DNA from 4 places in the Sporomusa aerivorans genome. Region 1 is predicted to be linked to each of the others. Evidence: a T-box and tRNA genes for the amino acid it is inferred to sense, from the RefSeq annotation. Region 1 holds a T-box; the other regions hold tRNA genes.
The links. A T-box is a leader RNA that pairs with one kind of tRNA and senses whether it is charged. The one in region 1 lies ahead of SATMO3_RS20385 (valine--tRNA ligase), so its partner is inferred to be a tRNA-Val.
Positions count from the first base shown of each region.

Region 2: it encodes a tRNA-Val, which carries the amino acid that the T-box ahead of SATMO3_RS20385 (valine--tRNA ligase) is inferred to sense. The anticodon was not compared.
Region 3: it encodes a tRNA-Val, which carries the amino acid that the T-box ahead of SATMO3_RS20385 (valine--tRNA ligase) is inferred to sense. The anticodon was not compared.
Region 4: it encodes a tRNA-Val, which carries the amino acid that the T-box ahead of SATMO3_RS20385 (valine--tRNA ligase) is inferred to sense. The anticodon was not compared.

Region 1 is NZ_CP156926.1:4,207,104-4,215,191, forward strand. It holds gene SATMO3_RS20380 (folylpolyglutamate synthase/dihydrofolate synthase family protein) at 1-662, opposite strand, end outside; gene SATMO3_RS20385 (valine--tRNA ligase) at 684-3,344, opposite strand; T-box leader at 3,390-3,612, opposite strand; gene SATMO3_RS20390 (molybdenum cofactor guanylyltransferase) at 3,672-4,301, opposite strand; gene SATMO3_RS20395 (formate/nitrite transporter family protein) at 4,642-5,508, shown strand; gene fdhF (formate dehydrogenase subunit alpha) at 5,765-8,088, shown strand, end outside.
Region 2 is NZ_CP156926.1:3,327,105-3,335,192, forward strand. It holds gene SATMO3_RS15760 (DMT family transporter) at 1-359, shown strand, start outside; gene SATMO3_RS15765 (acyl-CoA dehydrogenase family protein) at 469-1,602, shown strand; tRNA gene SATMO3_RS15770 (tRNA-Val) at 1,661-1,737, shown strand; tRNA gene SATMO3_RS15775 (tRNA-Met) at 1,876-1,952, opposite strand; tRNA gene SATMO3_RS15780 (tRNA-Thr) at 1,969-2,044, opposite strand; tRNA gene SATMO3_RS15785 (tRNA-Met) at 2,046-2,121, opposite strand; gene SATMO3_RS15790 (hypothetical protein) at 2,291-2,653, opposite strand; gene SATMO3_RS15795 (peptide chain release factor 3) at 2,789-4,393, shown strand; gene SATMO3_RS15800 (GRAM domain-containing protein) at 4,405-4,731, shown strand; gene ytxC (sporulation protein YtxC) at 4,811-5,713, shown strand; gene thrS (threonine--tRNA ligase) at 6,038-7,948, shown strand; ribosomal protein L20 leader region at 8,006-8,088, shown strand, end outside.
Region 3 is NZ_CP156926.1:6,426,018-6,434,105, forward strand. It holds gene SATMO3_RS30795 (LytR/AlgR family response regulator transcription factor) at 1-289, shown strand, start outside; gene SATMO3_RS30800 (cache domain-containing protein) at 314-1,000, shown strand; gene SATMO3_RS30805 (OFA family MFS transporter) at 1,028-2,281, opposite strand; tRNA gene SATMO3_RS30810 (tRNA-Val) at 2,651-2,726, opposite strand; tRNA gene SATMO3_RS30815 (tRNA-Glu) at 2,827-2,901, opposite strand; tRNA gene SATMO3_RS30820 (tRNA-Lys) at 2,909-2,984, opposite strand; gene SATMO3_RS30825 (adenylosuccinate synthase) at 3,109-4,392, opposite strand; gene purB (adenylosuccinate lyase) at 4,458-5,750, opposite strand; gene ptsP (phosphoenolpyruvate--protein phosphotransferase) at 6,002-7,717, opposite strand; gene SATMO3_RS30840 (HPr family phosphocarrier protein) at 7,720-7,986, opposite strand; gene dhaM (dihydroxyacetone kinase phosphoryl donor subunit DhaM) at 8,031-8,088, opposite strand, start outside.
Region 4 is NZ_CP156926.1:5,572,556-5,580,643, forward strand. It holds rRNA gene SATMO3_RS26560 (16S ribosomal RNA) at 1-1,382, opposite strand, end outside; tRNA gene SATMO3_RS26565 (tRNA-Gly) at 1,425-1,499, opposite strand; tRNA gene SATMO3_RS26570 (tRNA-Val) at 1,673-1,749, opposite strand; tRNA gene SATMO3_RS26575 (tRNA-Pro) at 1,807-1,883, opposite strand; tRNA gene SATMO3_RS26580 (tRNA-Leu) at 2,062-2,148, opposite strand; tRNA gene SATMO3_RS26585 (tRNA-Leu) at 2,335-2,417, opposite strand; gene SATMO3_RS26590 (hypothetical protein) at 2,506-3,201, opposite strand; gene SATMO3_RS26595 (vitamin B12-dependent ribonucleotide reductase) at 3,277-5,505, opposite strand; gene SATMO3_RS26600 (RMD1 family protein) at 5,773-6,591, opposite strand; gene codY (GTP-sensing pleiotropic transcriptional regulator CodY) at 6,915-7,691, opposite strand; gene SATMO3_RS26610 (MFS transporter) at 7,961-8,088, opposite strand, start outside.

The sequences.
Region 1 (8,088 bases):
TCTTTAGCATAAACCTGTGCATTTTTACTGGCCGCAGTCTCTTTAATAATCGCCAGCGCCTCGCCTTGGGCAGCCGTAACAACCGGAACGCCAGCTTTGATGATGCCGGCCTTATGGCGGGCAATTTCGGCAATGGTAGAACCACAGCGATCGGTATGCTCCAAAGTAACATTGGTTATTGCGGAAATTTCCGGAATGATAACGTTCGTAGAGTCCAGCAAACCGCCCAAACCTACCTCAATGACAGCATATTCTACTCCCACAGCCGCAAAGTAATAGAAAGCGGCAGCAGTAATTACCTCAAACTCTGTCGGTTGCTCAAAACCGTCCGCCAGCATCTGGTCAACAAACTTGCTGGTATAATCGATTGCCTGGGCAAATGCCTCTTGCGTTATTTCCTGACCGTTAACTATCATCCGTTCCGGATAGTCGACAAGATGAGGCGAGGTATACATGCCTGTTTTTATACCGCTGGCTGCCAGAATAGCCGCTAGCATAGCAGTTGTTGATCCCTTGCCATTTGTACCGGTTACATGGATGGTTTTAAAACGTCGCTCCGGATGTTGCATAAGCTCAAGCAGCCGCTCAATCCGGGCCATGCCAAGGTTGATACCGAACTTACTCAAATTTTCGAGGTATGCTAATGTTTGTTCATAAGTCATATGCTGCACCTCCGTATTTTTTTACAAACCTGCCAAATATACCAGACGCTCCTTGATAGTGGCTTGCTTTTCTAAATACTCGGTTTGTTTGGCTTTTTCCTTCTCAATAACATCAGCAGGCGCTTTGGCGGTAAAACCCGGGTTGTTGAGTTTGCCGGCAATCCGGGCAAGCTCTTTATCCAGATTATCCATCTCTTTATTCAGGCGGGCTGATTCTTTCTCGACATCAATTAGTCCCTTGAGAGGCAGGTAAATCTCCACGCCACTGGCTACGGCTGTCATAGCATTCTCCGGAGTATCTGCCGCACCGGCAAGTATGGTTATGGGTTCGGCCGCGGCCAAAGTCTTGATATAGCCGGCATTGGCTTCCAGTTGTACTTTAAGATCATTAGCGGCAATCTTAAGGATAACCTCACTCTTCTTGCCTGGCGGCACATTAACTTCAGCCCGCATATTGCGAACCGCCTTGATTACTTCCATAATCACGGCCATTAGCTGTTCATCGTCCGGGTTGGCTAACTTATTATCCTCTGCCGGCCAGCCTGCAGTCATTATGCTTATTCCTTCATGCGGCAGACTTTGCCAGATGGCCTCGGTTATAAACGGCATAAACGGATGCAGCAGCTTGAGCGTGTTACCGAGAACATGCCGCAGCACAAACTGAGCCACTTTTCGGCTTTCAGCATCAGTCTTATTATAAAGACGTCCTTTGGCCAGTTCAATATACCAATCGCAAAATTCATCCCAGATAAACTCGTAGACCATACGGGCGGCTTCGCCCAGTTCAAACCGTTCCAGGTTACGGGTAACCTCGGCTATTGTCTGATTGTAGCGGCTCAATATCCAACGGTCTGCCAGGGTAAACGCTTTTTCGTCCGGCGTGAACGCCGGGTCGAACCCTTCCAGATTCATAAGCACAAACCGGGAGGCATTCCAAATCTTATTGGCAAAATTCCGGCTGGATTCCACCCTTTCCCAGTAAAAGCGCATATCGTTACCGGGCGTGTTGCCTGTCACCAGCATGAACCGCAGTGTATCAGCGCCGTATTTTTCAATTACCTCCAGCGGGTCGATGCCATTACCGAGTGACTTGCTCATTTTCCGACCTTGACTGTCACGTACCAGGCCATGAATAAATACATGGCGGAAAGGGATTTCTCCCTGGAATTTAAGGCCCATCATAATCATCCGGGCTACCCAGAAAAATATGATGTCATAACCGGTAACCAATACACTGGTCGGGTAAAATTGTTTTAGTTCTTCAGTCTCCTGAGGCCAGCCCATGGTCGAGAACGGCCACAGTCCCGAACTAAACCAGGTGTCCAGCACATCCGGATCCTGTTCGACATGGCCGCCACACTTGGGACAGGCGATAACCGCTTCCCGGGATACGGTAACTTCCCCGCACTGGCAATACCAGGCAGGAATCCGGTGACCCCACCAAATCTGGCGTGAAATACACCAATCACGGATATTGTCCAGCCAATTGGTATATATTTTTGTAAACCGTTCAGGCACGAACTGGATTTCGCCGGAAGTAACCGCTTCTATCGCCGGTTTGGCCAAGGGCTCCATTTTGACAAACCATTGCTTGGATACCAGTGGCTCAACAGTGGTATTGCAGCGTTGGCAATGGCCTACAGAATGAGTATGTTCGTCAATTTTGACCAAGTATCCCTGATCTTTTAAGTCGTTAACCAATATCTTGCGGCACTCATAACGATCAAGACCGGCATACTTGCCAGTATCGGCTGCCATGGTTCCATCCGGATTCATGATAACAATTTCAGCAAGCTGATGTCTCTGCCCCATATCAAAGTCATTGGGATCGTGTGCCGGCGTTACTTTAACAGCCCCTGTTCCGAATGACGGATCAACATATTCATCGGCCACAACCGGCAATCGACGTCCTATCAGCGGCAAAATCAAGAATTTCCCGATTAAATGCTTATAGCGGGCATCTTCCGGATGAACAGCCACGCCGCTATCGCCTAAGATAGTTTCAGGCCGTGTAGTGGCAACAGTTACATATTCATCCGCCATTCCCTCCACAGGATAGCGGACATGAAACAAATTACCCGGTTTTTCTTCGTGCTCTACTTCAATATCACTAAGAGCCGTATTACAGCGCGGACACCAGTTGGTAATCCGGTTGCCCTGATAAATAAGGCCTTGCTCATACAGGCTCACAAATACTTCCCGCACAGCCTGTGAGCAGCCTTCATCCATGGTAAAGCGTTCGCGCTCCCAGTCACAGGACGCACCAAGACGTTTTAACTGATTAATAATCCGGTTGCCATACTGTGCTTTCCAGTCCCATACTCTGTCAATGAAGGTTTCACGCCCCAGATCATAGCGGGTTTTTCCTTCCTGCGCCAGCACCTCTTCCACTTTGATTTGCGTGGCAATACCGGCGTGGTCAGTACCAGGCATCCAAAGTGTATCATAGCCCTGCATACGCTTAAAGCGAATAAGAATATCCTGTAACGTGTTGTCAAGCGCATGTCCCATATGTAACTGACCGGTAACATTGGGTGGCGGAATAACAATGCTGAACGGCTTTTTATCCTGCTCAACCTTCGCATGAAACAGTCTGTTGTCCTCCCAGAATTTATACCATTTGGCCTCGACTGCCTGCGGGTCATATACTGTTGAAATATTGTTCGTCTGTTCTTGTTCCATAAATCCTCCTTGGCTACACTGTAATATATAAAGCCCTTTCGTCCATATAAGGACGAAAGGGCTTAACTTCCGCGGTACCACCTTGCTTTCCGGCATAATACATGCCGGACACTCAGTTGCCGTAACGGGGGCATACCGGCCGCGCCTACTTATAGTTCAGCGGGGCAGCTCCTGGATGACCTTCAGCTCACGCTCTGAGAAGCCTTGCAGCCAAGGGCTCCCTCTCTAAACAGATGCGACAGCATACTCTTCCATTCTTCACTATTCGCATATATAATTGTGGCTTCATTATACCTATCGATACAGCTGATGTCAAGATTTGGAGCATTAGTTGGACCTTTTAAAATAGCTTTCAGCCTTGGCCAAATCTTCGAGCGTGTTTAAATTGAGAAAGTAGAAATCAGATAATTTAAGTTCGGTCATTTCCGACTGACTGACATAAGCAACATTTACATCTTTAAAAAAAGACTGTACACAACGGTGATCCTCATGCAGATGTTCCTCAATAGCCGGCAAACAGTTCCTGGAATAGATGGCGTGCAAAGGCTCCACACTTTCGCCATTATGAGGAATCAGAATGTCTTCCTGAGTCAACCGGTTCATCATATAGTAAATAAAGTTTTTTTCTATAAACGGCATATCACAGGCAAAAACAAATATGTAAGGAGTTGGCGAGTGGATCAAGCCGGAATGTATTCCACCAAGCGGACCTTTATCTTTAACAATATCGCCAATCATATCACAGCCTAAATACGCATAGTCACCAGGATGATTGGTAATAATAACAGGCCGCGCAGCAAAAGCTACCGCCGTCTTTTCCACTACAATCTCGATTAGAGGCTTATCACCCAAGCGCACAAAAGATTTGTTGGTACCCATACGCCGGCTTTTTCCGCCAGACAGAATAAACGGAGTAATCGTATTCCGCCGCCCGGGACTCTCCTGCAAGTTATTCAATTCAACCAGCGCTCCATCTCGTAAATAGACATTTGGAATAATTGTAATAGATAAAACCACCAAAGTCAAGATTTCAGCAGTTTACTGTACTGCATTGTCCTCACCAGCTACACTGTATAGCAATCCAATTCATCAGGACCGTGATTTATTTCACCAACACCATGCTATAACAACCATGCATTATCCAAGTCATTTCGGCATAATATTCTTGCCATTCAGAATAATGCGTTAGCACTTCTTTGGGTCAGTTTTTACAATATACTTAGTAAACTATTATACCAAACTCTAATAAGGAGGGAAAAACAGGGTTACGTCGAATTTTTTCAAGGAGGAATGTATCATGAGTAATTACTGTACCCCTAAGGAAATTACCCAAAACACACTAGATATTGGCTGTGTAAAATCCAGTATGGACATAACTAAGATGTTATTGCTGGGAGTGCTGGCCGGTGCGTACATTGCGTTCGGTGCCGAGGGCTCCACTATGGCTACGCATGACATACCCCTCGTTGGGTTAGGCCGCTTTTTAAGCGGGGCCATATTTGCCACAGGACTAATGATGGTAATTATCTGCGGCGCGGAACTGTTTACTGGTAACGTATTAATTACCATTGGCGTTCTGGAAAGACGCGTCAGTGTCGCCGCTATGCTGCAAAACTGGTTTTGGGTCTATTGCGGAAACCTGATTGGTTCTTTGCTAATCGTCTATTTCATGTATGCATCCAATCTATGGTCTCTTAACAATTCACTGCACGGAGCCTATGTTATTAAAATTGCGCTGGGAAAAGTAAGTCTGACTTTCTACGAGGCCTTTATCCGTGGCATTATGTGTAACTGGCTTGTTTGTCTGGCCGTTTGGATGGCTTATTCGGCCAAAGACATTGTTGGTAAGGTTTGGGGCATTTTCTTTCCCATCATGCTGTTTGTTACCAGTAACTTTGAACATAGCATCGCCAACATGTATTATCTGTCTGCCGGCTTATTAGCCAAGTCGGTACCTGCTCTGGCTGAAGCCAGCAAATTGGGCGTTAAACTGGATGCGTTAAATCTTGAGTCGGTAATCATTGGCAATTTAGTACCTGTGACCTTAGGCAATATTGTCGGTGGCGCGCTGTTTGTCGGCTCCTACTACTGGTACTGTTATTTACGCAATGCTAACGCTGCCAAATCAGCCGCACTGCAAAAGGACGCAGCTTGCAGTAAATAAGCATTTTAGAAATTACACGAGGTAATATGCGCAGTAAAAAGAAAGTCAAGCTTTGTCCGGCTTCCTGTCAGAAAAAATATATTATTCCTAGCAAGCAGCAGTTTTCTGTTGCAGTCCCGTAAAAAATCGCAATTTTTTTGCAAATAAAAATTTAGCGATCATTTAAAATACAAATCCAACTTACATGCAATACCATATTGAATATCAATATAGGTATTCAGATCATTATTTACTACAAGGAGTGTGAATCCAGGAAATGATCAGACTAACAATTGACGGTCAAATCATTGAAGCCGCTGAGGGAAGTACAGTACTTGAGGCAGCCAGTAAGGCTGGAATCAGTATTCCCACATTGTGCCACCTTGCTGATCTAACCCCCGAAGGTGCGTGCCGGGTCTGTGTTGTTGAAGTCGAAGGCGCCAGAGGACTGGTTACCGCCTGTACCTATCCGGCAACAGAAGGACTGATAGTCCGCACTAATTCGGCAGTCATCCGGGAAGCCCGCAAAAGTGTTGTTGAGCTTTTGCTAGCCAACCATCCGCAAGATTGCCTTTCCTGTCAGCGCAATCTAGATTGCGAGCTGCAAACTCTCGCCAGTACTCTGGGCATACGCGAAATCCGTTTTCACGGTGAACAGCGCAAATATGCCATCGATGACAGTAATCCATTTATTGTCAGAGATAACAACAAATGCATTTTATGTGGCCGCTGTGTCCGGGTATGCCGTGAAATTCAATGCTGCGACACCATGGAATGGACAAACCGGGGTTTTGATACCAAAGTTGCTCCGGCCTTTGATGAAGCGTTGGTTGATTCGTCCACTTGCTTATTCTGCGGGACCTGTGTATCGGCTTGTCCGGTAGGCGCTTTAACGGAAAAGCCGATGCGCCATGCCGGCTTACCTGATAAAAAAGTTAAAACAACCTGCCCGTTCTGCGGCGTAGGCTGTAATTTCGACCTCAACGTCAAAGACGACAAAGTAATTGGGGTAACCTCAAATTTAACCAGTCCGGTAAATGGTCGTCTCACCTGTGTAAAAGGACGTTTTGGCATTGATTATATTCACAGCCCTGAGCGCCTGACTACTCCACTCATCAAAAAAGACGGCGAGTTTGTGGAAGCAAGCTGGGATGAAGCATTTGACTTAATTGCCAGCAAGTTTGGCGAAATAAAAGCCTCCCATGGCTCCGACGCATTTGCAGCGCTTAGTTCTGCCCGTTGCGTCAATGAAGATAACTATCTAATGCAAAAATTTATGCGCGCAGTGATCGGCACCAATAATATTGATCACTGCGCACGTACCTGACACGCTCCTACCGTAGCCGGTCTGGCTACTTCATTCGGTTCCGGGGCAATGACTAACTCTATTAATGAAATTCCTCATAGTAAAGTCCTGTTTGTTATTGGGGCCAATCCAACAGAAGCCCATCCTGTTATTGGTGCAAAAATGCGCCAGGCTCTCCGCAATGGCGCCAAGCTTGTGGTAGCTGATCCGCGTAAAACCGAACTGGCCGGCAAAGCGCATGTGTGGCTGCGCCTGAAGCCCGGTACGGATATCGCGTTAATCAATGGTCTTATGCACATTATTCTCAAATCCGGCTGGCATGATAAGAGCTTTATTGACGAATGCACCAGCGGCTTTGACCAAGTTGCGGAGATTGTGGAAAAATATACCCCCGAATATGTTGAAAATATTACCGGCGTACCGGAACACCTGCTGCGGCAGGCCGCTGAAATTTATGGTACTGCTGAACGGGCTCAGATTTTTTACACGTTGGGGATTACCGAACACGTATGCGGTACAGATAATGTTATGAGCTTGGCCAATCTTACCTTAATGACTGGTAACATTGGCAAACCCAATGCAGGTCTGAATCCGATGCGCGGTCAAAACAACGTGCAGGGAGCCTGCGACATGGGAGCACTGCCCAATGTATACCCAGGCTACCAAAAAGTCGATTTCCCGATGGTTCAAGATAAATTTGAAAAGGCATGGGGCGTAAAGCTGTCCGGTAAAGTAGGACTTATGATACCCGATATGTTCGACAAAGCCATTAGCGGCGAATTGAAAGCCATGTATATCATGGGTGAAGATCCGGTGCTGACCGACGGCGATGCCAATCATGTGCGCAAAGCACTTAAACATCTGGATTTTCTTGTTGTCCAGAATCTATTCCTGACCGAAACGGCTAAATTAGCCGATGTCGTGCTGCCAGGGGCTTCCTTCGCCGAAAAAGACGGCACCTTTACCAATACGGAACGCCGCGTGCAACGGGTACGGCAAGCTATATCCCCGATCGGCAACAGTCGTCCCGACTGGAAAATTCTGGCGGAACTGTCCAGCAGACTGGGGTACCCGATGTCCTATAATCATCCAAGTGAGATTATGGATGAAATTGCCTCACTTAGCCCTATTTTTGCAGGTATCTCCTTTGATCGCCTTGAAGAAAGCGGTCTGCAATGGCCGGTTCCCGACAAAAACCATCCCGGCACCCAATACTTGCATGATAAAGGCAAATTTACTTGCGGTATTGCCCGTTTTATGCCTATCGAGCATCAGCCGCCCGGTGAAGAACCGGA
Region 2 (8,088 bases), 880 kb from region 1:
GCAAAGTAACCGGTCTTTTGGAGGCTACTTTTATCGTACACGTAACCGGGACCGTTCTGGTGTTAGTATTGTTGTTTCTTTTTAAAATGGGTAAAGGAAATTTATATGCATGGCAGGAGGCTCCCTGGTACACTTTGCTGGGAGGTATTATCGGCGTAGCTATCATTTACTTAGTGGCCGCAAGTATTCCTGGCGTTGGTGTGGCTAATGCCACCACTGCAATTATTGTCGGTCAGGTACTGACAGCTATTATCATTGATTATTTTGGTGGATTTGGACTTGACCGCATCGCCTGTACTCCAACGCAATTATTTGGCTTGGTCTTACTTGCAGTTGGTGCTAAATTACTGTTAAAATAAAGTATTTTTTTATTTTTTTTGTAATTAAGTGTTAACAAAAAAAACATTATGCGGTATACTTATCATTAGAATTTTTTGGTATCATGCTAATATATCAAGGAGGCAAAGCATGGATTTTAACTTTACTCCCGATCAATTGGATCTGCAAAAAATGGTAAATGAATTTGTTGCTAAAGAAATCACGCCTCATGCATTAGAAATGGATAAAGAAGGTGTGGTTCCACCTGCTCTGTGGAAAAAACTTGATGAAGCCGGCCTGCTCAATTTAACAGTTCCTGAAGAATATGACGGTCCCGGACTTGATGCACTGTCTATTGCCTTAATTTATGAAGAACTAGGTAAAGGTTGTGCCGGTGTAGCCACTACAACAGCTGCCAATGCTTTAGCTTCTTACCCGGTCGTATTGCTAGGCACCGACGCGCAAAAACAAAAATTTTTTAATGTCTTAAACAGCGGTAAATTATCGGCATTTGCGCTCACAGAACCAGGAGCCGGTTCCGATGCGGGCGCTGTTGCTACTACGGCAGTCAAAGACGGCGATGAGTACGTCATCAACGGAACTAAATGTTTTATTACTAACGGCGGCATTGCCGATATTTACGTAATCTTCGCCAATACGCGTAAAACTGCCGGTATCCGTGGGCTTACAGCTTTTATTGTGGATCGCAATACTCCGGGCTTCTCGGTAGGTAAAGAAGAAGAAAAGATGGGCATAAGAGCCTCCAACACCTGCGAATTGATTCTGGATAACGTACGGGTCCCCATGGCTAACCGCATTGGCCGGGAAGGGGAAGGATTCAAAATTGCCATGAAAACACTGGATGCGGCCCGGCCTTTTGTTGGTGCAGTTTCAGTAGGTCTGGCACAGTCTGCTTTTGAGCTGGCAGTCAAATATTCAAAAGAACGTGTGCAATTTGATAAACCAATTGCATCTTTCCAGCTTGTGCAGGCGATGCTGGCCGATATGGCTATGCAGATTGAAGCTGCGCGCTTGCTGGTTTACAAAGCATGCTGGCTGAAAGATCAGGGTGTTAACTATGCTAAGGAATCGGCAATTGCCAAATGCTTTGCTGCCGATACGGCTATGAAAGTCACTGTTGACGCAGTCCAGGTGCTGGGCGGCTATGGTTATTCCAAAGAATATCCGGCTGAAAAATACATGCGTGACGCAAAAATCATGCAGATTTATGAAGGCACAAATCAAATTCAGCGTTTGGTTATTGCCAATAATATTCTGTACTAATTTTATTTTAAGTGCTTGACTTTTTGGTTTAAGCGCAATATAATTACATATGTGTTAAGGGACTATAGCTCAGTTGGTTAGAGTACTACGTTGACATCGTAGGGGTCACTGGTTCGAGTCCAGTTAGTCCCACCAGCAACAAAACATTAAAGTTCACAGGGGTATGTCCCTGTGAACTTTTTAATTTTATCCGGCGACTTAGCTTAAGATAGGGTTAAGTTGAAGCTAAGTCGCCGGATAAAAAAAACCTTGTCATAATCGACAAGGTTTTTGTGGTGGCGGCGCAGGGATTTGAACCCCGGACACTTCGGGTATGAACCGAATGCTCTAGCCAGCTGAGCTACGCCGCCATATGAAAAATATAAATGGAGCTAGTGACCGGGATTGAACCGGTGACCTTATCCTTACCAAGGATACGCTCTGCCAACTGAGCTACACCAGCATGGTTGCGGGGACAGGACTTGAACCTGTGACCTTCGGGTTATGAGCCCGACGAGCTACCAACTGCTCCACCCCGCGATATGTTTTTTGTCACAAAATTGATTATATAGCAACTGTTTGTGCTGTGTCAATGTATTTTTTAGTTATCTCTGGCAATTAACGGCTATTTAGATGCAATAAGCAGCGTTGACTACTGTTAATTAATGGTGTATATTAAATTGTTGTATTGTATACGTTATGAGTAATATTATTCTCCGATAAACTTGCTATAAAAGTAATCCGGGCTGATAGCACGAGGGACAACGGCATGAAATCTAAGCCATTCTTTGCCGTCAACGCTTTTGCTTAATAGATAGCCTTTTGCTGGAAAGTCGCGATCGTCAACCGAATATAACTGATCATCTTGCATGGCGCCTTCCAGATCGTCACGGGAAAACCGTTCACTATAAAAATACTGGTCAACTGCCTGGAGCTGACCTTCATTATTATAAACGGCCCCAAAGTACACAGCGCCGCAATCTACGGTAAACTCGTAGAAGCCGTCCTCAGAGAGTGTTTGCCCGTCAATGCAAATCCTTTTGACTGGCAGCTTGCTCATATGTATACTCATAAGTATCCCTCCATGTATTTGCGTGGCCGGTAAAGATCCCTCTGGCTACTAGTGCTACTAGTCTTAATTAGATTATTCCCGTAAACAAAGCAGTTATGCTGTATAATTTAACATAATCAACTTTAGGAGGCAGTAATGTCAAATTTTGCTCCCGAAATCAGCAAACGCCGTACCTTTGCTATTATATCCCATCCGGACGCCGGTAAAACAACTTTAACGGAAAAATTGCTTCTTTATGGTGGCGCTATTCGCCTGGCCGGGTCGGTAAAGGCCAGAAAAGCGCAAAAACATGCTGTATCTGACTGGATGGAGATTGAAAAACAACGTGGTATTTCGGTAACCTCCAGTGTATTGCAATTTGACTATGATGATTACCGGGTTAATATCCTCGATACTCCCGGTCACCAGGATTTTAGTGAAGATACCTACCGTACCCTGATGGCTGCCGACAGCGCAGTCATGCTTATTGACGTGGCCAAAGGCGTAGAAGATCAGACAAAGAAACTTTTTCAGGTCTGTAAACAGCGGGGAATCCCGGTCTTTACTTTTGTTAATAAATTGGACCGATATGGCCGTAATTCATTCGAACTTATGGAAGAAATCGAAAAGGTGCTTGGCATTCAGGCTTATCCGATGAACTGGCCAATCGGCATAGATGGCAATTATAGCGGTATTTATATTCGTAAACAGGCTCAGATTGAACTGTTTGAAAAGGGCGGAGTTCATGGACAATGGGCGTTGCCGTCAACGCAAGGAAGTGTGGATGATCCGGCCTTTAAAGAAATTTTAGGCCCTGAGGTCCACCAGGCATTATGTGATGATATTGCATTGTTAGATATGGCCGGAGAAGAATTCTCTCTGGAGAAAGTAGCCCGGGGTGAACTGACCCCCATGTTCTTTGGCAGTGCCATGACAAACTTTGGGGTTCGACTGTTTTTGGAAGACTTCCTGGAACTTGCGCCGCCGCCCATGCCTCGCGCCTCGTCCGAAGGGCTGATTACCCCGGAGGCCGACATGTTTTCCGCTTTTGTCTTTAAAATTCAGGCCAATATGAATCCGGCACACAGGGACCGCTTGGCCTTTATGCGAATATGCTCAGGAAAGTTTGAGCGTGGAATGACTGTTTACCATGCCCAGTCGGGTAAGCCAATAAAGCTTGCCCAGCCGCAGCAGTTTTTAGCCCAGGAAAGAACTATTATTGAAGAAGCCTACCCGGGAGACATCGTTGGTTTATTTGATCCGGGAATCTTTGGCATTGGCGATACCTTATGCCAGGAGGGTTCTGTTTTTACGTTCCAGGATTTCCCGGTATTTCCGCCGGAGCAATTTGCCCGGGTACAAGCTAAAGATACTATGAAGCGAAAACAATTTGTTAAAGGCATGACCCAATTGACGCAGGAAGGGGCGGTTCAGGTATTTCGCCAGCCTGACTATGCCGTAGAATCATTTATTATCGGCGTTGTTGGTTCTTTACAGTTTGAAGTGCTGGAATACCGCCTAAAACACGAGTATGGCGTGGATATTCTCATGAACAGGCTGCCTTTTTCAGTAGCAAGATGGCTTAGTGGTGAAAATCTTGATGTAAAGTCCCTGAAAAATATGGACAATGGCCTGCTGGTACAAGATATAAAGGACAGGCCGGTTGCTTTAATCAATAACGAATGGCAGCTTAGATGGGTCATGGAACGCAATCCCGATGTGGAATTTCTCGTCGTGCCTGAAGACGCGCGGCAAGTGTAAGGGAGGGCGTCATGTACAGCTTTCCTTTGGAAGACGAAGAGCTCATTCTAAAAAAATGTCTTGCCAGCTATAGCTGTGACGGCAATGTCTTAAACGGTGCGCTCTATCTGACTGATCACCGTTTGGTATTCGTCGGTTACGCACTTAGTATTAATAATAAATACATGGATGAGGTGCTGCTGACGCATATTAAAGAAATACTGCCCGAAAAGACTTTTTTGATTATTCCTAATGTGCTAAAAGTAATTACTATCAAGGATAAAGTAATTAAATTTGTAGTAAAGGGCCGGGATGAATGGCTTGAGGCGATTAACAAACAGTCGCTGGAGGTAAACTAAATAAGCAACCCGCCGCATCACCCTCATTGTATGCAAATCAACTCTTAAACATATACTATATGGGAAGGGAGTGAGGGTGGTGAAGTTACTTTCGATCGGCCTGAACGGAACGACCGGGAATATCAGGGAAAAGTTGGAACACGACTGTAAAACGCTGACCCAAGAAGGCTTCCGTGTAGTCATAGAAGAGCTGAATAAAGGTGGCTATACTTTTCTAGGCTTAAATATTAGTGACGGCGAATTATCTTTTCGTAACTATGAACGTATAAAAAATGTGCTGAAAAACAGCGTATCGCAGATACTTGCCGATTGGATTATTAATAACGAAGAAAACCGGCTTATTAATAAGATAGTCACTAACAACTACTTTTATTTTAATCAGGATGAACGTTCCATTGTGGAATCAAATGCCATTAAAATACTCGGCGCTAGTCCGGCAACCAGGTACAGGCTCATACTTTCACGAATCTTGGAATATCTGGACAATCACTATGAACTGGTACTTGAAGGCTTTTTAAATTTCCGCCTTAAAGACTATCGCCTGCAGTTGTCCCAAGCCATTGACAAAGTTGTCGATGATTTCATGATGGAATTGGAGTACAAGGAATTCATCCGGGTTTTGCGCTATTTCGTAGATGCACAGGAACCTCGGGTGGAGGAAGCCCATGTCGTTATCAATGCTGCCAGCGTGTACAAAATTTATGACTCACACGGGAAAATTATCAATAATCAATATCTGGAAAATAATTTGCCGGGAAGCCATTCGACAACTGGTGATGCTGATATGCTTAATTATGAGGATTTATTAATCAGCGCCCTGATCACCATTGCGCCGCGGAACATAATGGTGCATAGTGCTAACCGGTCCAGGGATAAAGATATTTTAGAAACCATCAAATGCGTATTCGAGGATCGGGTTGTCGTATGTGAGGGCTGCGAATTATGCATGCCCGCGGGAAAATCCAATCACACTGAGATATAACCTTGACAATATTATTAAAGTTGTATATAATTTTTGATAATCAAACATGAGATTTAATAGTAATGCTGAGGACATGATGGTGTCTTGTAAGGCGTTTTCAGAGATAAGATGTCACAGGCTGTAAACATCTTAACGCAAACCAAACACAATTACCCCCTCTAAACTGCCTGGCTGAATATTTTAAAAGTAAGCCTGGCCGGGGTATTCCCCGTTATCAAAAACTGAGATGGCATTTTTGCCAAACAGGGTGGAACCACGGGTATAAAACTCTCGTCCCTATAGGGAATGAGAGTTTTTTTATTTTTGTTAAGGAGGCTGCCGAAAATGAGTAAAATTAAGATGACGCTTAAAGATGGCGCAGTACGTGAAGTTGAGCAGGGAGCAACACTGGGGCAAGCCGCAGAATCCATTAGCCGTAATTTGGCCAAAGCCGCGCTTATCGCTAAGGTCGATGGGCACGTTACCGATTTGTCTGGTACACTGGAAAAAGACGCCGCAGTTGAATTTCTGACCTTTGAAGATAGCGAAGGAAGAGATGCTTTACGCCATACATCCTCGCATATTTTAGCCCAGGCTGTAAAACGCCTGTATGGTGATGTCAAATTAGGCATTGGACCGGCTATTGCCAATGGATTTTACTATGATTTTGATACCGCCCACACGTTTACTCCGGAAGATTTAGTCCAAATTCAGGCCGAAATGGAAAAAATCGTTAAGGAAAACCTGCCGTTGGCACGTATGACAGTCAGCCGCGAAGAAGCAATCAAACTATTCGGCGAACAAGGGGAAGTTTACAAGCAGGAATTAATTCGTGACCTGCCGGAAGATGTACAGATATCTATTTATAAACAAGGTGAGTTTGTTGATTTGTGCGCCGGGCCGCATGTTCAGTCAACCGGGCGTGTAAAGGCCATTAAACTTCAAAGTATTGCCGGCGCTTACTGGCGTGGTGATGAAAAGAGAAAGATGCTGCAGCGGATTTATGGCACTTCTTTTGAAAAAAAGGCTGACTTAGACGCTTATATCACCATGATGGAGGAGGCGGCCAAACGTGATCACCGCAAGTTAGGCCGTGAACTGGATCTTTTCAGCATTCAGGAAGAGGGACCGGGCTTTCCATTCTTCCATCCCAAAGGGATGGTTATCCGCAATGAACTGGAAGCCTTTTGGCGCAAACTGCATGTAAAATACGGCTATCAGGAAATCAAAACGCCAATTATCCTGCACCAGAAGCTGTGGCAACAATCAGGCCACTGGGATCATTACCGTCAGAATATGTATTTTACCAAGATTGATGATGAAGGTTATGCTGTAAAACCGATGAACTGTCCCGGCGGTATTTTGGTATACCGTACTCAACATCACAGTTATCGTGATTTTCCGCTCCGTACCTGTGAATTAGGTCTCGTTCACAGACATGAAATTTCCGGTGCCCTGCATGGCTTGATGCGGGTACGCAGCTTTACCCAGGATGATTCGCATATTTTTATGCTGCCGTCACAGATTAAAGGGGAAATTAAAAAGGTTATAGAACTCTTTAATACCGTGTACAGCGTATTTGGACTGTCTTATCACGCTGAGTTGAGCACCAAGCCCGAAAAGGCCATGGGGTCCGACGAGGTTTGGGAGACAGCCACCTCTGCGCTCCAGGAGGCATTGGAAGAGCTGAATATGCCTTTTAAAATTAATCCTGGCGACGGTGCCTTCTATGGCCCTAAAATTGACTTCCATCTCAAAGATTCAATTGGTCGAACCTGGCAATGCGGCACCATTCAGCTCGATATGCTAATGCCGGAGAAATTTGACCTCACCTATGTGGGGGAAGACGGTCAGAAACATCGCCCGGTAATGATTCATAGGGTAGCCTACGGCAGTATCGAACGTTTTATTGGGATTTTAATCGAGCATTATGCCGGTGCATTTCCTATGTGGCTCGCGCCTGTCCAAGCAAAAATTCTGCCTATCAGCGAGCGGCACGCCGCATATGCCGAGGAAATTGCCCAGCTCATGCGGAATCAGGATATCCGTGTTGAAGTGGATGACCGCAATGAGAAAATTGGCTACAAAATTCGCGAAGGTCAATTGGAAAAAGTTCCTTATATGCTGGTGGTTGGTGACAAAGAGGCCGAAACCCGGTCGGTGGCAGTTCGTAAACGCGGGCAGGGCGATATCGGTGCAATGGCTGTTGATACTTTTATCAGTACTGCCCTCAGTGAAATTGTTGCCAAAAGTTGATGAAAATAGCTTGACTTTCTAACACAGTCAGTGTTATTATAATTTAGTAAATTAAATTTGTTGAAGTAGAAGCCATCCGCTTCTCACCTTACAACGCCTTGAAGTGCAGTTAGTAGGGTTAAGCTAAGCAAATCCTTGTT
Region 3 (8,088 bases), 2.2 Mb from region 1:
TAAGAGTGATATTGTTTTTATTTATGTTAAGGATAAAGACGTTTTCGTCCGTACCCGGGTTGGCGAATTTTCGGCAATGCTCACCTTACAGGAATTTGATAACCTGCTGACTGAGGTTAACTTTTTGCGAATCCACCGGCAGTATATTATCAACATGGATGAAATTCTGGAAATTACGCCATGGTTTCATGGCTCTTATTTGTTGCGTATGAATGATGCTAATAAACAGGAAGTACCGGTCAGCCGCAACCGGGTAAAACATCTCAAAGTGGCGCTCGGCCTTAAATAGGACATCCCTGTCAGGAGGCTTTCTATGCAGATTAGTCTCAAAACCAAATTAACGGTATGGCTAATTGGTTCTGTTTTGCTGGTATGCCTGGTTATCGGCATAATGACGATCCGGGATATGCAGATTCAGATTGAGGCAGCAATCGCGGAAAAGGCAAAATCCGATTTGGCTACAGCTCTCGAAATTGCCGATTATATGCGTCCCGGCGTCTGGCATGTTGTCAACGGCGAACTTTTCAAAGGACGTGCCCGCATCAACGGTGATACAGAGTTAGTTGATAAGATTTCGCAATTGACAGACGATACGGTGACAATATTTCTGCACAACACGCGCGTGGCTACCAACATCATGCGGGACGGCAGCCGTGCAACCGGAACGCAGGCGGCCGATTATGTCGCCGATACTGTGCTAAATGGCGGCATATATATTGGCGAGGCCGAGGTAATCGGCGTAAAATATCAGACCTGCTATGCACCGCTTAAAGATGATACCGGTCGTATTATCGGTATGTTTTATATAGGAGTTTCTAAAAAACTGGCCGACCAGCTTAAACAAAGTTTTACAGCCGTCGCTGTCCTATCAGCCCGTATTGCCCTATTATTCGCGTTGGCCGCAACCTGTTTCATCCCGGTGGATGCCTGGTCAACCATTTCCACCAGCCGCTCCTGGCCGGCAACTTCCCAGGAGAATAATGAAACGCCACCCGGGTAGGGTGGCGTTTCATTATTCATTTTAAGCTTAAGCCGTTTTGGCCTTGTTGTTCTGCTGTTCCTTAGGCGGAGCGGCCAGCAGCGGCAGGACTAAGGCGACTGCTAACGCTACAGCGGTAATTGTGAGCGCTTCACTGTAGTTGCCGGATGCCTGGCGAATACGGGCAAACAACATAGGACCCATAATACCGGCGGCTCCCCAGGCAGTCAGCATCCAGCCGTAAATCCGGCCTACATATTTGGTGCCGAATACATCGGCCGCATAGGCCGGCATGGTGGCAAATCCGCCGCCGTAGCAAGCGTAGATATAGGAACAAATAACAGTAAACATCATCATATCTTTTGTTGCCGACAGGAAATAGAAGGCGACCGCCTGTGTGGCGAACAAAGTGAAAAACACAGTGCGCCGGCCTATCTTATCGGAAGCGGAAGCCCAAAATAAACGGCCAATACCATTGACGATAGCAAATATTCCGAGGATAACGCCGGCCTGTTTTGCCTTGTCTGCGGCGCTCATCGAACTGGGCATAAGATCCTGGGCCATAGGTGACGCCTGAGAGATCAAGGCGATACCGGCAGTAATGTTAATAAACAGCATCGCCCAAAGCAGATAGAAGTATTTTGAACTGACGGCTTCCCCTAACGTCATGCCCGCTGCAGCCTTAGCGCCTGCCGGCGGCGTCCAGCCGGCGGGAACATACCCCGGCGGTGGCTCAATCATCAGCTGAGCCGCAGCAGTAACAGCCACCAGGAATATTCCGCCAAAAATGTAGAATGTCATAGCGGTACCCATACTGGCAATCATCCCGGGCGAAAGTATAGTCAGCATTAATGATCCTAACCCAAAACCCATAACGGCGAGACCGGTAATGAGGCCTCTCTTGTCAGGAAACCATTTGACTAAAGTAGCAATCGGTGTAATATAACCAAAGCCAAGACCAAGTCCACAAATAAGACCATAACCAAGATAGATTACTGTGAGCGAACCAATCTGATCGCCGAAACCAGTAATAAGGGTACCCAGGCCAAACAGCAGACCGCCAATAGTAGCTACTATCCTGGCGCCTTTGGTATCCAGAATATAACCGCCGGCTGCACTGGATATGGCTAAGCTGCCAATTGCGATAGTAAAGGTCAGGGTAACATCAGAGTTACTCCAGTTGTGGGCGGCCATTAAAGGCTTCGTAAAAACACTCCAACCATACACAGTACCAAGACAAATCTGCATTACGATTCCCGCTAAGGCTATCAGCCAGCGATTTGGGTAGCTTTTGCCCGCCATGATAAACACTCCTTTCAAAATATAGCTTATAGTATGTGCTGCCGGTAAGCGGTAGATAAATTATGGAATATTCCGAACTCTAAGAGGACACGTTCCCTTTTTCACTAAAAAACGCGCCTTCTCCCCACCTGCAGGCACACCTAACACTATTATAATTTACAATTTCATCCTGACTCCATAATCCATTCCCGAAATGCATTATTTCGTTACCGAATGGTCATTTTTGCTTACCGAGATGCATAAAAATTCCGAAACTTCGACTTAATCTTATTGTTAAGAAAACTCGGTTTGCACTAAACTCTTGGCGTAAGGTGCCCTGCTAAGGACAAAAATAAGAGTCTTCGATACCAATCGAAGACTCTTATTTTTTGGTGGGCGATGACAGGATCGAACTGCCGACATCCTGCTTGTAAGGCAGGCGCTCTCCCGGCTGAGCTAATCGCCCGGAAGTTGGATAATGTTCTTCGCTAACGCTCAGAACTAAGCGATTCGCACAGGTCTTTGCGTCGCTCTAGCTCCCAAAGACCTGGCTCTCTGCTTATATTTGGTGACCCGTAAGGGAATCGAACCCTTGATACCGCCGTGAAAGGGCGGTGTCTTAACCGCTTGACCAACGGGCCATGTAAGTGGTGATCCACCCGCGACTCGAACGCGGGACACCCTGATTAAAAGTCAGGTGCTCTACCGACTGAGCTAGTGGATCGTCTTCACAAGATATGATTATACAAGATGGACACGAGCTTGTCAATGAGTATTTTTCTGGTATATATTGCTAGTCATAATAGGAATTCCGTACCGTCACAGGCGGTACGGAATCCACCTCTCTCTTAAAACATATCGGCTAAGATAATAGTCTGTTCCCGGCCCGGGCCAACGGAAACAATACCAATCTTTATTTCAGCAACCTCACTTAAGCGTTCGATGTACCGGCGGGCATTGGCCGGCAGATCTTCATAGCTTCTCACGTTGCTGGTGGCCTCTTCCCAGCCCGGCAGTTCTTCATAAACAGGTTCCACCTGTGCCAACACCTTGAGGCTGGCAGGGAACTCATTCAAGAGTTGCCCTTTATATTTGTAGCCTGTGCAAATTTTAAGGGTTTTTAGACCGTCAAGAATATCCAGACGGGTAATTGCCATATAGTCAATGCCACTGACATAACCTGCATACCGGACAACGCAGGCATCCATCCAGCCGCAGCGACGGGGACGGCCGGTTGTTGTACCATACTCGTGACCCCGTTCCCGAATGATTTGGCCGACCTCATCGGTAAGCTCAGTGGGGAAAGGCCCTTCGCCGACCCTTGTTGTATAGGCCTTAACTACGCCCACAACCTTATTGATCTGAGTAGGTCCGACGCCGGCGCCGATGCAAGCGCCGCCCGCAATCGGATGGGAGGATGTTACATAAGGGTAGGTGCCATGGTCCAGATCCAGCAAAGTGGCCTGGGCGCCTTCAAACAGTACTTTCTGGCCGCGCTTAATAGCGCCATGCAATACAGCCGCCGTATCGGTCACATAGGGCTTCAACTGCCGGGCATATTCAAGGTATTCCTGTTTGACTTGCTCATAGTCGAAGCCTTCAACACCATAGACAGCTTTGAGCAAATGGTTTTTGGCCTCCAAATTAAACTCGAGCTTGGAGCAGAATTCTTCTTCGTCCATCAGGTCAACCATCCGGATACCGGACCGCGAGTTTTTATCCATATAGCAGGGGCCGATACCGCGTTTGGTTGTACCGATTTTGCGGTCGCCCCGCGACTCTTCCTCCACTTCATCCAGCAAACGGTGGTATGGCATAATAACATGAGCACGGTTGGAGACTTTCAGGGATGAGGTATCAATTCCTTTTTCCTCCATACCTTTAAGCTCTTTCAGCATAACGGCCGGATCAACTACCACACCGTTGCCGACAACGCATGTCTTACCCGAATATAGTATGCCTGACGGCAATAAATGCAATTTGAACTCGGTTCCGTCGACCACTACCGTATGACCGGCATTGTTCCCGCCCTGATAACGAACAACAACATCGGCTTTTTCGGCCAAAAAGTCAACAATCTTGCCTTTTCCCTCGTCCCCCCACTGAGTACCAATGACAACTACAGACGACATATAATCAAATCCTTTCCATAACAGCTATTTTACTGACCGGGTTTGGGTTATTTATTTGCTAAAATCTAGAGACCAAACCGGGCCATGATAGTATCTACATGTCTGAGATAATGTGAGTATTCAAAGCATTCTTCGATTTCTGCCGGTGTCAGGTATTGCTTAATGTCCGGGTCGCCAATGACGTTGGTCTTAAAGTCAGCGCCCTCCAGCCATCTGGCCATCGCGTTGCGCTGTACCCAACGGTAGGCTTCCTCCCGGACAGCTCCTTTATCAACCAGTTTCAGAAGTACCCTCTGGCTGAAAATCAGCCCGCCGGTTTTTTCAATATTTGCTTTCATGGCATCCGGATAAACCAGTAAGCGATCAATAATATCGGTAAAGATCCGCAGCATATAATCAACCAGAATGGTGCTGTCCGGCAAAATAACACGCTCTACCGAAGAATGGGAAATATCCCGTTCATGCCAGAGCGGCATATCTTCCAGAGCAGCCATGGCATTGCCGCGCACCACCCGTGCCAGACCGCTAACCCGCTCACAAGTGATCGGGTTGCGTTTATGCGGCATAGCCGAGGATCCTTTTTGACCAGGGTGGAAATATTCTTCAGCCTCCCGGATATCGGTCCGCTGCAAGTTTCTAATTTCAGTGGCAAACTTATCTAACGAGCCGGCCACAATAGCCAGTGTTGTCAGGAATTCAGCATGGCGGTCACGCTGAATAACCTGTGTAGCCAGTTTAGCCGCCTTTATCCCCATTTGCTGACATACATGGGTTTCAATATAGGGGTCGATATTGGCATAGGTGCCGACAGCACCGGATATTTTACCAATGGCTACAGCTTCCTTGGCCCGTTTCATCCGCTCGATATTGCGTTCGGTTTCATCAAGCCACAGCGCAAATTTTAAACCTAGCGTAAGGGGCTCAGCATGTATCCCGTGCGTACGCCCAATCATAACAGTATATTTGTGTTCGGCGGCACGGCGTTTTAAAACATCACGGAACTTTACAAGATCTTCAAGAATAATATCTGCCGCTTGTTTCATCATGACGCCCAAAGCGGTATCCTTAACATCACTGGAGGTCAGGCCCATGTGGATATATTTGGCCGGATCGCCGACATTCTCGGCTACAGCCTGCAGGAAAGCCAGAATATCATGGCGGGTTTCCTTCTCAATTTCGCGAATACGTTCTACGGAAAACTTGGACTTCTCCTTAATAACAGGCACGGCCTCAGCAGGAATCTGCCCTAATTTAGCCATGGCCTCACATGCGGCAATCTCAATATCCAGCATTGTCTGGAACTCATTCTCATCTGTCCAGATACGTCCCATCTCGGGGTAAGTATAGCGTTCAATCACGATACCACTTCGCTTTCCGAACCGTTCTGTATAAATAACAGCCAGTCCTATAGTTTTTCATATATCATAATGACTATGAGTTACAACAGCTTAATTTAGTTTTTCCCCTTTTTTCCCTTGTTTATCATAGCACTAGCCTATTACGACTGTCAATAAAAATCGAATGATTATACTAATAATTTAAATAACGTTCGGAAAAAACGGACCTGCCGTCTGTTTAAGAACGGCAGGCCTGCAGCGTGCAATACTTATCAAACCGGAGAATTAAATTCCTGCATCAGAGCACGAACATCGCCGGCATCGGTAAGCGCCAGCGCCTTATCCAGCAATTCCCGGCTTTCTTCCAGTCTGATTTTACGAATAACCTCTTTAACCCGGGGAATGGACGGGGCGCTCATACTAAGCTCATCAAAGCCCATAGCAGTCAAAAGCGGGGCCGCCAGCGGATCCCCCGCCATTTCACCGCACATTCCCACCCATATGCCCTGATCGTGGCCTGCTTTTGCAACACCGGCGATAAGTCTGAGCACAGCCGGATGGAAGTGGCTGTAAAGCGCGCCGACTGCCTGATTCCCTCTGTCGACAGCCAGCGTATATTGCACAAGATCGTTGGTGCCGATACTGAAAAAATCACATTCAGACGCAAGATCCCGGGCAATGACGGCAGCCGCCGGCGTTTCCACCATAATACCAAGCGGTACAGCCGCAGCGAATCGCTTACCCTCCTGGGCCAGCTCACCCGCAGCTTTTTGCACCCACTGGCGCGCAGACCTGATTTCGGCGGCACTGATAACCATGGGCAGCATAATGGCCACTTTCCCGTAAACTCCGGCCCGCAAAATGGCTTTTAACTGCGGCATAAACAGGTCAGGCCGCTCCAGACTGATCCGAATAGCGCGCCAGCCCAAAAAGGGGTTTTCCTCTTTGCTGATATTGAGGTAATGCAGCGGCTTATCGCCGCCAATATCCATTGTCCGGATAACGCATAGCTGGCCGCCGCATTGTTCGGCAACCTCTTTATAGGCAGCAAACTGTTCCTCTTCTGTCGGCGGTACATCCCGCCCCATAAATAAAAACTCGCTTCTAAACAGGCCGACCCCTTCTGCCCCCTGCGCCAGCGCCGCCGGCATATCAGCAGGCGATCCAACATTGGCCGCCAGTTGCACTTTACGGCCGTCAGCAGTCACCGCCGTTAAAGCTGCCATGGCACTATCCTGACGTTTCCGCTCCTCCTCGGCTTCGGCTTTGGCTTGATATTCAGCCAGCAGCGCCGGGTCCGGGTCAAGCAAAACCTGGCCGGTACCGCCATCGACAACAACCAGCATCCCGGCAGCAATATGCTCAAGAGCATCCCCCAGGCCGGTAACAGCCGGTATACCGCGGGCCTTGGCAATAATGACTGTATGGGAAGTTGTGCTGCCCTGTCCCAGCAGTATGCCGCGCACCCGGTCAGCCGGCATACCGGCTGCCGTCGAAGGTTCTATTTCCTGAGCACATACTATGACAGGCTCCTGGCCGTATTCTGTCTTGCCGGTTCCCAGGAGCAGCCGCACCAGTCGCCGACCGATATCGCGCACATCTGCCGCCCGCTCCCTAAGATACGGATCAGGCATTGCATCAAACAATGCGGCGTATTCTTCCGCTGCCGCCAGAGCTGCCTGCGGTGCAGAAACCGCCTGCGCAACCCGTCCAAACATACTGGCTGACAAACCCGGGTCATTCACCATAGCATAATGCGCATCCATAATATCAGCCTGCGCTTGCTCACCGGCTGACAGAGCCGTTTCCTTAAGCCGGAGGATTTCTGCGGCGGCCTCCTCGACGGCGGCGGTGAGCATAGCCGCTTCCTCCGCGGGCGATCCGGCTTTATAGGCTGCCAAGTGGCTGGACAAATCACCGGACAAAACCTTAGCTCTGGCGATGCCAATCCCCGGCACAACGCCTTTACCGTATAATATTTCTCCCATAGTTAACCCTCGCCAAAATTACTTTCTATTAAAGCCTGCAAGGCCGCCACGCAGGCAGTTTCATCAGAACCGTCCGCTGTTATTGTGAACTTAGCCCCCTGCCCCAGCCCCAGGCTCATGATGGCTAAAATACTTTTGGCGTCAGCCGTTTTATCGCCGGCCTGAACAGTGATCTTGCTGGCAAAACCGGATGCCTTCTGGACAAACAGAGCGGCCGGCCGGGCATGCAACCCGGCTGCATTTTTCAGCTCCAATTCAATTTTGGTCATAATGTATTCCTCCAATAGCGTGTCTGGTAATGGCTATGCACCGCTTAGCGTTTTTTCAGTTCACGGGCGCCTTGGGCTGTAGCCTGGACGCTGGCCAGCGGT
Region 4 (8,088 bases), 1.4 Mb from region 1:
GCAGTATGCTGACCTGCGATTACTAGCGATTCCGACTTCACGGAGGCGAGTTGCAGCCTCCGATCCGAACTGAGAGCTTGTTTATGCGTTTCGCTTACCTTCGCAGGCTTGCTTCGCTTTGTTTAAGCCCATTGTAGTACGTGTGTAGCCCAGGACATAAGGGGCATGATGACTTGACGTCATCCCCGCCTTCCTCCGCATTGTCTGCGGCAGTCTCCCTTGAGTTCCCACCATAACGTGCTGGCAACAAAGGATAAGGGTTGCGCTCGTTGCGGGACTTAACCCAACATCTCACGACACGAGCTGACGACAGCCATGCACCACCTGTTTTCGTGTCCCCGAAGGGAGGAACTAATCTCTTAGTTTTTCACTCAATGTCAAGCCCTGGTAAGGTTCTTCGCGTTGCGTCGAATTAAACCACATACTCCACCGCTTGTGCGGGCCCCCGTCAATTCCTTTGAGTTTCAACCTTGCGGCCGTACTCCCCAGGCGGGGTACTTATTGCGTTAACTCCGGCACAGGAGGGGTCGATACCTCCTACACCTAGTACCCATCGTTTACGGCCAGGACTACCGGGGTATCTAATCCCGTTCGCTCCCCTGGCTTTCGCGCCTCAGTGTCAGACACAGTCCAGAAAGTCGCCTTCGCCACTGGTGTTCCTCCCAATATCTACGCATTTCACCGCTACACTGGGAATTCCACTTTCCTCTCCTGCACTCAAGATCCCCAGTTTCCTGCGCCCATACGGAGTTGAGCTCCGCACTTAGACACAAGACTTAAAGATCCACCTACACGCCCTTTACGCCCAATAATTCCGGACAACGCTTGCCACCTACGTATTACCGCGGCTGCTGGCACGTAGTTAGCCGTGGCTTCCTCCTTTGGTACCGTCATTACCTTGCATTATTTACACAAGATACGTTCGTCCCAAACGACAGAGCTTTACGATCCGAAAACCTTCTTCACTCACGCGGCGTTGCTCCGTCAGACTTTCGTCCATTGCGGAAGATTCCCCACTGCTGCCTCCCGTAGGAGTCTGGGCCGTGTCTCAGTCCCAGTGTGGCCGTTCATCCTCTCAGACCGGCTACTGATCGTCGCCTTGGTGAGCCATTACCTCACCAACTAGCTAATCAGACGCAGACCCATCTCTAAACGGTAGCTTATATATAGAGGCCACCTTTCTTAACTCAGTCATGCAACCAAGTTACCACATTCGGTATTAGCACCACTTTCGCGGTGTTGTCCCCAGTTTAGAGGCAGGTTGTCTACGCGTTACTCACCCGTTCGCCACTAAGTATCCATAAATGAATACTCCGTTCGACTTGCATGTGTTAGGCACGCCGCCAGCGTTCGTCCTGAGCCAGGATCAAACTCTCCAATAAAGTTTTATTTATTGAAGCCATTTGTTGGCTCTTAATATCTTTTGGAGCGGAAAACGAGATTCGAACTCGCGACCCTCGCCTTGGCAAGGCGATGCTCTACCGCTGAGCTACTTCCGCATCCGTTAATTCATTGACGTGGTTTTAAAAAAACCACCGCACATCTGGCTTTTTATGATGCATTACTTACATTGTTCAGTTTTCAGGGAACGGTCACAATCGACATCGCCGCTTGACGCGACTTATATAGATTATCATATCTACACACACTATGTCAACTGTTATTTCTTGGTTGGTGGGGCTATCGTGACTCGAACACGAGACCTCTACGATGTCAACGTAGCGCTCTAACCAACTGAGCTATAGCCCCACAGGAATTACAATTCTATCAATCAGTCATCAATTTGTCAATACCAAGATTGCAAATTGGTCGGAGCGGCAGGATTCGAACCTGCGACCCCCTGGTCCCAAGCCAGGTACTCTACCAAACTGAGCCACGCCCCGGTATTATATATAGGATGTTCTTCGCTACCGCTCAGAACTAAGCGATTCGTACCAATCAACCCTTCGCCTTTCGGCTCGCTTTCTTGGACTCTCTGCTTATCGCTACCGCTCAGAACTAAGCGATTCGTACCAATCAACCTTCGCCTTTCGGCTCGCTTTCTTGGACTCTCTGCTTATATGGTGCCGGAGGTCGGACTCGAACCGACACGGGGTTGCCCCCGGCAGATTTTGAGTCTGCTACGTCTGCCAATTACGTCACTCCGGCGTGTATATATTATAAGGATGTTCTTCGCTACCGCTCAGAACTAAGCGATTCGTACCAATCAATCTTCGCCTTTCGGCTCGCTTTCTTGGGCTCTCTGCTTATCGCTGACGCTCAGAACTAAGCGATTCGCACTAATCAATCTTCGCCTTTCGGCTCGTTTTCTTAGGCTCTCTGCTTATGCTTAAATGGTGCGGGAGAAGGGACTTGAACCCCCACGGTCACCCGCCAGATCCTAAGTCTGGTGCGTCTGCCAATTCCGCCACTCCCGCGTCCCCGGAATTCATACTATACCAGAGAAACATATTATTGTCAACACGGGCAACCTGTTTTTTTACGATATTTACGACATTTTATTGTCTACCGCGCCAGTTCTTTAACACTTGAAACCAATGCGCCCAACAGCCGGTGAAAGCCTTGCGGGTTTTGGCCTGGCACCCGGAATTGTTTGTTTATCTCTAGCTGCACTGCGGGGATTTTTAGTTCGCGGCCCACGTAATTCGCAATAGTGTTAGAGCCACTGGCGGCGAAATGATCACGAGAGATTCTGTGCAGTCCAAAGTCCTGAAAGCTGCGTTCGAGCAATGTCAGTATTTTGTTCTTGCCGAGAAGGGTCCTACCGTCGTCAGTACCTAAATCCACATCAAAATCGTGCTCACGGGCAGCCCCATGAATGTCTAGAACCAATTTCACCTTTTCCCGTTGACAGATTTCGGCTATTTTGTTTTTGTAGATACAAGGGTTGTCGACATTAGGATCACCGCCATACAACTTGGCGGTTGCCAGTACGTGACAGTCCGTCAGTCTGTGTAAAAGGAAAGCAGTAGCTCCGGTAAACTGATCTGACATCTTAATCTTCTTTTGCCGGTAATGCCTGACGGCATGGGGAGCCGATATCAAGACAGGCAGCTCCCCCAGGGAAATAAAGAAGGGTTCCTCTTGCTGCGGATTAACTTTTCTGTCTGTTTTATAAAAATACACTCTTTCTACGCTGACCGCTTCCTCATTCATGCGTGCGCGTTGAAATTCTGCCAAAATCTCAGCCTTGTCACCCAAGAATCACCCCTCCTTTCTTCCAGAAGTCAACAGTTTGATCTTCGCCTTAACAGGTGCACTCAGTGTCAAATTTAATTAGCCACATTTGCTGAAGCCGCAATGCCGGCAAATAACACAACCGCCTTCATGTTCAACCGTCTTACCGCATTCAGGACAGTCATTACCGGTCACCGTAGTAGCAGCCTGCGTTGCCAATGCATCACCATTCTGGAGTTTCATTACTTTTTCAATAACCTTACCAATAGCATCAGGGCATGACAACACTTTCAAATCTTTTTGTCTGATTGTTGAATGGCACCGGATACCCTTTAACTGATCAATGATAGAGTTGGCATCTATACCGGCACGCAAAGCAATCGACACGAGTCTTGCCGTCGCCTCGGATTGAGACGGGCAGCCGCCGGCGCGTCCGGTATTGGTAAAGACCTCGCATATTCCATGCTGATCATAGTTTACAGTGATGAATATAGTGCCACATCCGATTTTGACTTTTTCAGTAAAGCCGGTTGTAATTTCCGGTCTGGGTCTTGGTGAGAAAAAAGCTTGTTTTTCCTCCGGCATTACACTTCCTGCTTCAACTGTCTCTTTGCCGTTAACTTTACCGATATTAAGCACCTGCATATCCCGGCTGCCATCCCGGTAAATAGTTACCCCTTTACAGCCGGTCTCATACGCTAAGGTAAATACATTCTTAACGTCTTCTTTTGTCGCCTTGTTGCACAGGTTTACCGTTTTCGAAACCGCATTGTCGGTATACTTTTGAAAAGTCGCCTGCATTTTTACGTGCCATTCCGGGGAAATATCATGTGCGGTAACAAAAGTTTTCTGAATTGCCGCCGGTATTTCCTCCAGGCCTTGTATGGTCCCCTTTTGGGCAATCATCCGCATTAATGCCTTGGTGTAGAAACCCTGCCTTACAGAAACTTGTTCAAATATCGGATTTGTTTCAATTAGCTCGTCATTATCCATGACATTTCTGATATAAGATAATGCAAATAAAGGTTCAATACCGCTGGAAACGCCGGCAATAATACTCAATGTTCCGGTTGGAGCAATTGTTGTAGTCGTTGCGTTGCGTACCTCAATTCCCTGTTTTTTATAGATGCTTTTGTCAAAGTGTAAAAATACGCCCTTTCTCTCCGCCAGTTCCATAGATGCTTTTCTGGATTGCTCCTGAATGAAATTCATTATTCTCTCTGCCAGGGCCAAAGCCTGCTCTGAATTATAAGGAATGTTCAGTTGGTAGAGCATATCGGCCCAGCCCATAACTCCCAGGCCAATTTTCCGGGTTCCCTTTGTCGTTGTTTCTATTTCCGGTAACGGATATTTATTGATATCAATAACATTATCCAGAAAATGAACCGCTTTCTTTACGATGGCGCCTATACGTTCAAAGTCGGCAACAGGTCCCTTATCGGTAAGTTTTGTCATCAGGCTCAAATTGATAGAGCCAAGATTGCAGGATTCATAAGGTAAGAGCGGCTGTTCCCCACAGGGGTTGGTACTTTCAAACTCTCCCAGTGCCGGCGTCGCATTAGCCTTGTTCAGCCTGTCAAGAAACAGTATACCGGGTTCCCCGTTCTTCCAGGCCATATCTACAACAGTGTCAAATACTTCTCTGGCATTCAACTGTTTTACAACACGGCTTTGATGCGGATCGATCAGATCATAGTCCTTGTTCTCGGCCACCGCCTTCATAAACTCTTCGGTGAGGCCAACACTAATATTAAAGTTGGTAATATCGGCATTGTCCTTTTTAGCGGTAATGAAATCAAGGATATCCGGGTGATCGACACGCAGGATTCCCATATTAGCCCCCCTGCGAGTGCCTCCCTGCTTTACCGCCTCGGTAGCGGCGTTAAAGACTTTCATAAAACTAATAGGACCGCTGGCAACCCCGCCAGTTGAATTTACCGCCGCGCCTTTAGGCCTTAATCTGGAAAAACTAAAACCTGTTCCGCCACCGCTTTTATGAATCAATGCAGCATTCTTTACCGTCTCAAATATATCTTCCATAGTGTCTTCAATTGGCAGCACAAAGCAGGCACTCAACTGTCCCAAAGGCCGGCCGGCATTCATTAGCGTGGGTGAATTCGGCAAAAACTCGAGATTGGACATCAAGTCGTAGAATTCATTCTCAAGTACCTGTAGTTCTGCTGCCGAAACATACGGAGCATCCGCACTGGCAACAGCTTTGGCAACTCTGTGAAACATTCCGTCAGCATCTTCCAGTAACCGGCCATTTTCATCCTTTATCAGATATCTTTTTTCAAGAACCTTTATAGCATTTTCTGATAATTTCATCCTGTAACCCCCTGATATAATACAACATTTTGTATGTTCAAAACATCATGATACAATATATTGTATCTACAATCTTTGGTTACGTCAATATAAATTAGCTGTAATTTTCCAGATCTTAACCGGCTATCCACCTTTACATTGCCTGTCAATAACCGGTTGCTTAATTGCAGCTGATCGTCAGCGACACGCCGCCGGCTAGGATTAAATGACCTCAAATAAAACGGCGGCAGCTTACATTTATTGTAAGTTGCCGCCGTTTTATTTGTCTTAGTGGAAAAACATTTCATACAATGACAGAATAATCTCTATCACGATTAATATAATAATGGCCCATTCCAGTCTTGTTCCCCGTTTGGCGTGAACCAGGTTGGAAAATGCTTCAGTAATATCCATGAGCGTCTCGGTCTTGTGCCGGATTTTTTCATAACGGTCTTTGAGCTCGAACAATACAGACAGTTCGTCATTCAAGGCCGATGCCTCTTCATTGGTCCAGGTTATTTCCGGATTATCCAAAATCATTAAATACGAAATAGCATTGAGCTTGAATCTAAGGATACTGGCTGACATTTTCGCTAAATCTTCATCAGAAACACCCAGTTCACCCCGATTGAGATTGTTCACGACATTCTCTATCCGATCCAGCAGGGAATCGACTTCTGTTTCACTCTTCTCCAGCGAAACTGACTTTGCCAGAATGGTCGCAACAATCTCCAACTGATATTCGCTATAGCTGTTCACAATCATATAGTCATTGTTAATTGCCGGTGCTTCAACTGAATCTACTTCTATTTTATAGTCGTCTTCGTAGATAAAAGAGCAGCTTTCATTTATTTCCGGTTCAATTTTCTTTAGATATTTCACAACATCCATGATTTCATGGTGTTGGAAGTTGATAAATACCATACTGCCAAAATAAAACAAATATACAAGCTTCTGTGTTGTATCATTCACAATCCCCTGTAAATGATCCAGCCTTAATACCAAAGAATCTTCCCATTTAAATTTACGGTTGATCCCAAAGTGCTGGGCTATCTTATTTAAATTCACTTCGTTGCATAACACAATTGCTTTAAGCTCAGCAACCATCCATTATTCCCTCCGCTTAATATACACTCCGCGAACGGCAGTAAGCTGCCGCTAAAATTGAGTTCTTTCATGTAGTGTCGTAGGTGGAACGTCATTGTAAATTACTCAAGTACATACTACTAGAAAAAAACCATAACCAGGGAAGTTATGGACTATGATTCTTAGTTATAAATTGTATCCTGCAATGATTCTGCACCTAATCAAAAAATGACTGCAACGGCTACATCCGGAAAAACACGGGAGCTCAACCAATGTAAGGGAAACCTTTGTCAAGGCTTCCCTTCCCCATGTCAATTTTTTTTTGCTGTACGCCGACGAAATTTTTAGTGTTTTTTCTTATTGATTTCTTCAAGCAAATGTTCATTAAGAATTTTGATAAACGTGCCTTTCATACCAAGCGACTTAGACTCAATCACGCCGGCACTCTCAAGTTTTCTTAGTGCGTTTACAATAACTGAACGGGTAATGCCGACACGGTCTGCTATTTTGCTGGCCACAATCAGATTTTCATCGCCGTCGAGTTCCTGCAGGATGTTAGTGGCCGCTTCGATCTCAGAATAAGATAGCGTACTTAGCGCCACCTGAACTGTGGTTCTCTTGCGGGTGTCGTCTTCCATCTTATCCATCCGGCCCCGCAGCATATCCATGCCCAGCATGGTGGCGCCATACTCGGCCAGCACTAAATCACTTTCGTTAAACTCTGCGTGAAACTTGGCAATCAATAAAGATCCCAGTCGTTTACCAATCCCAACTACCGGGACTACCAGGCTGTACTTTTCCTCAACAGGGCATTTAAGGTCTTCACTAAACACGCAGCAACCGTCTTTGAGACGAATATTGCTGGTAGTTTCACGCACGTTTTTCAGTACCTTCATATATTCTTCCGGGAACTTGCCTTGTTCAAGAACGTCATCCAGTATAAGGTCGCAGCCAAATCCGTCGTATAGGGCATATCCTAGAATGCTGCCTTCTCTGTCAACCAAATACACATTAGCTGCCATGCACCCGCTAAGAAGTTCGGCAACCTTACCATAATCCACTTTCTCTGATTTTTGTAGTAACTGGTTAATTGCCCGCGTTTGATTTAACAATGTTGTCACGATATAATCCCGCCTTTCGACATAATAAAGGGACAGGGACACCATTGTCCCATCTGTTTTTACTTGAATAGCATTAAACGGTATCATGTGACAGCGGCTTAGTTCCTGTTGCCAACAACCAATACAGCCACTGTAATAAGTTCAGCAATAAACTGGATAGCGCCTTTGCTACCCTTCCTTATACCATTTTAACCTATATTTATATATCGTATAATATTTACCATAGAAAAAGCTAACTCCTGCCAAATTTACATAGAATATGACATAAGTTAGCTTTTATCTTCATTTTTTTGTATCATCTGGCAGTTTTTTTTCATAAAAGCAGGCCTGGCTCCTACGGCAAATAGTAAAATCCCCAGAACGACAATACCACCGCCAACACCAAACATGGATGCAT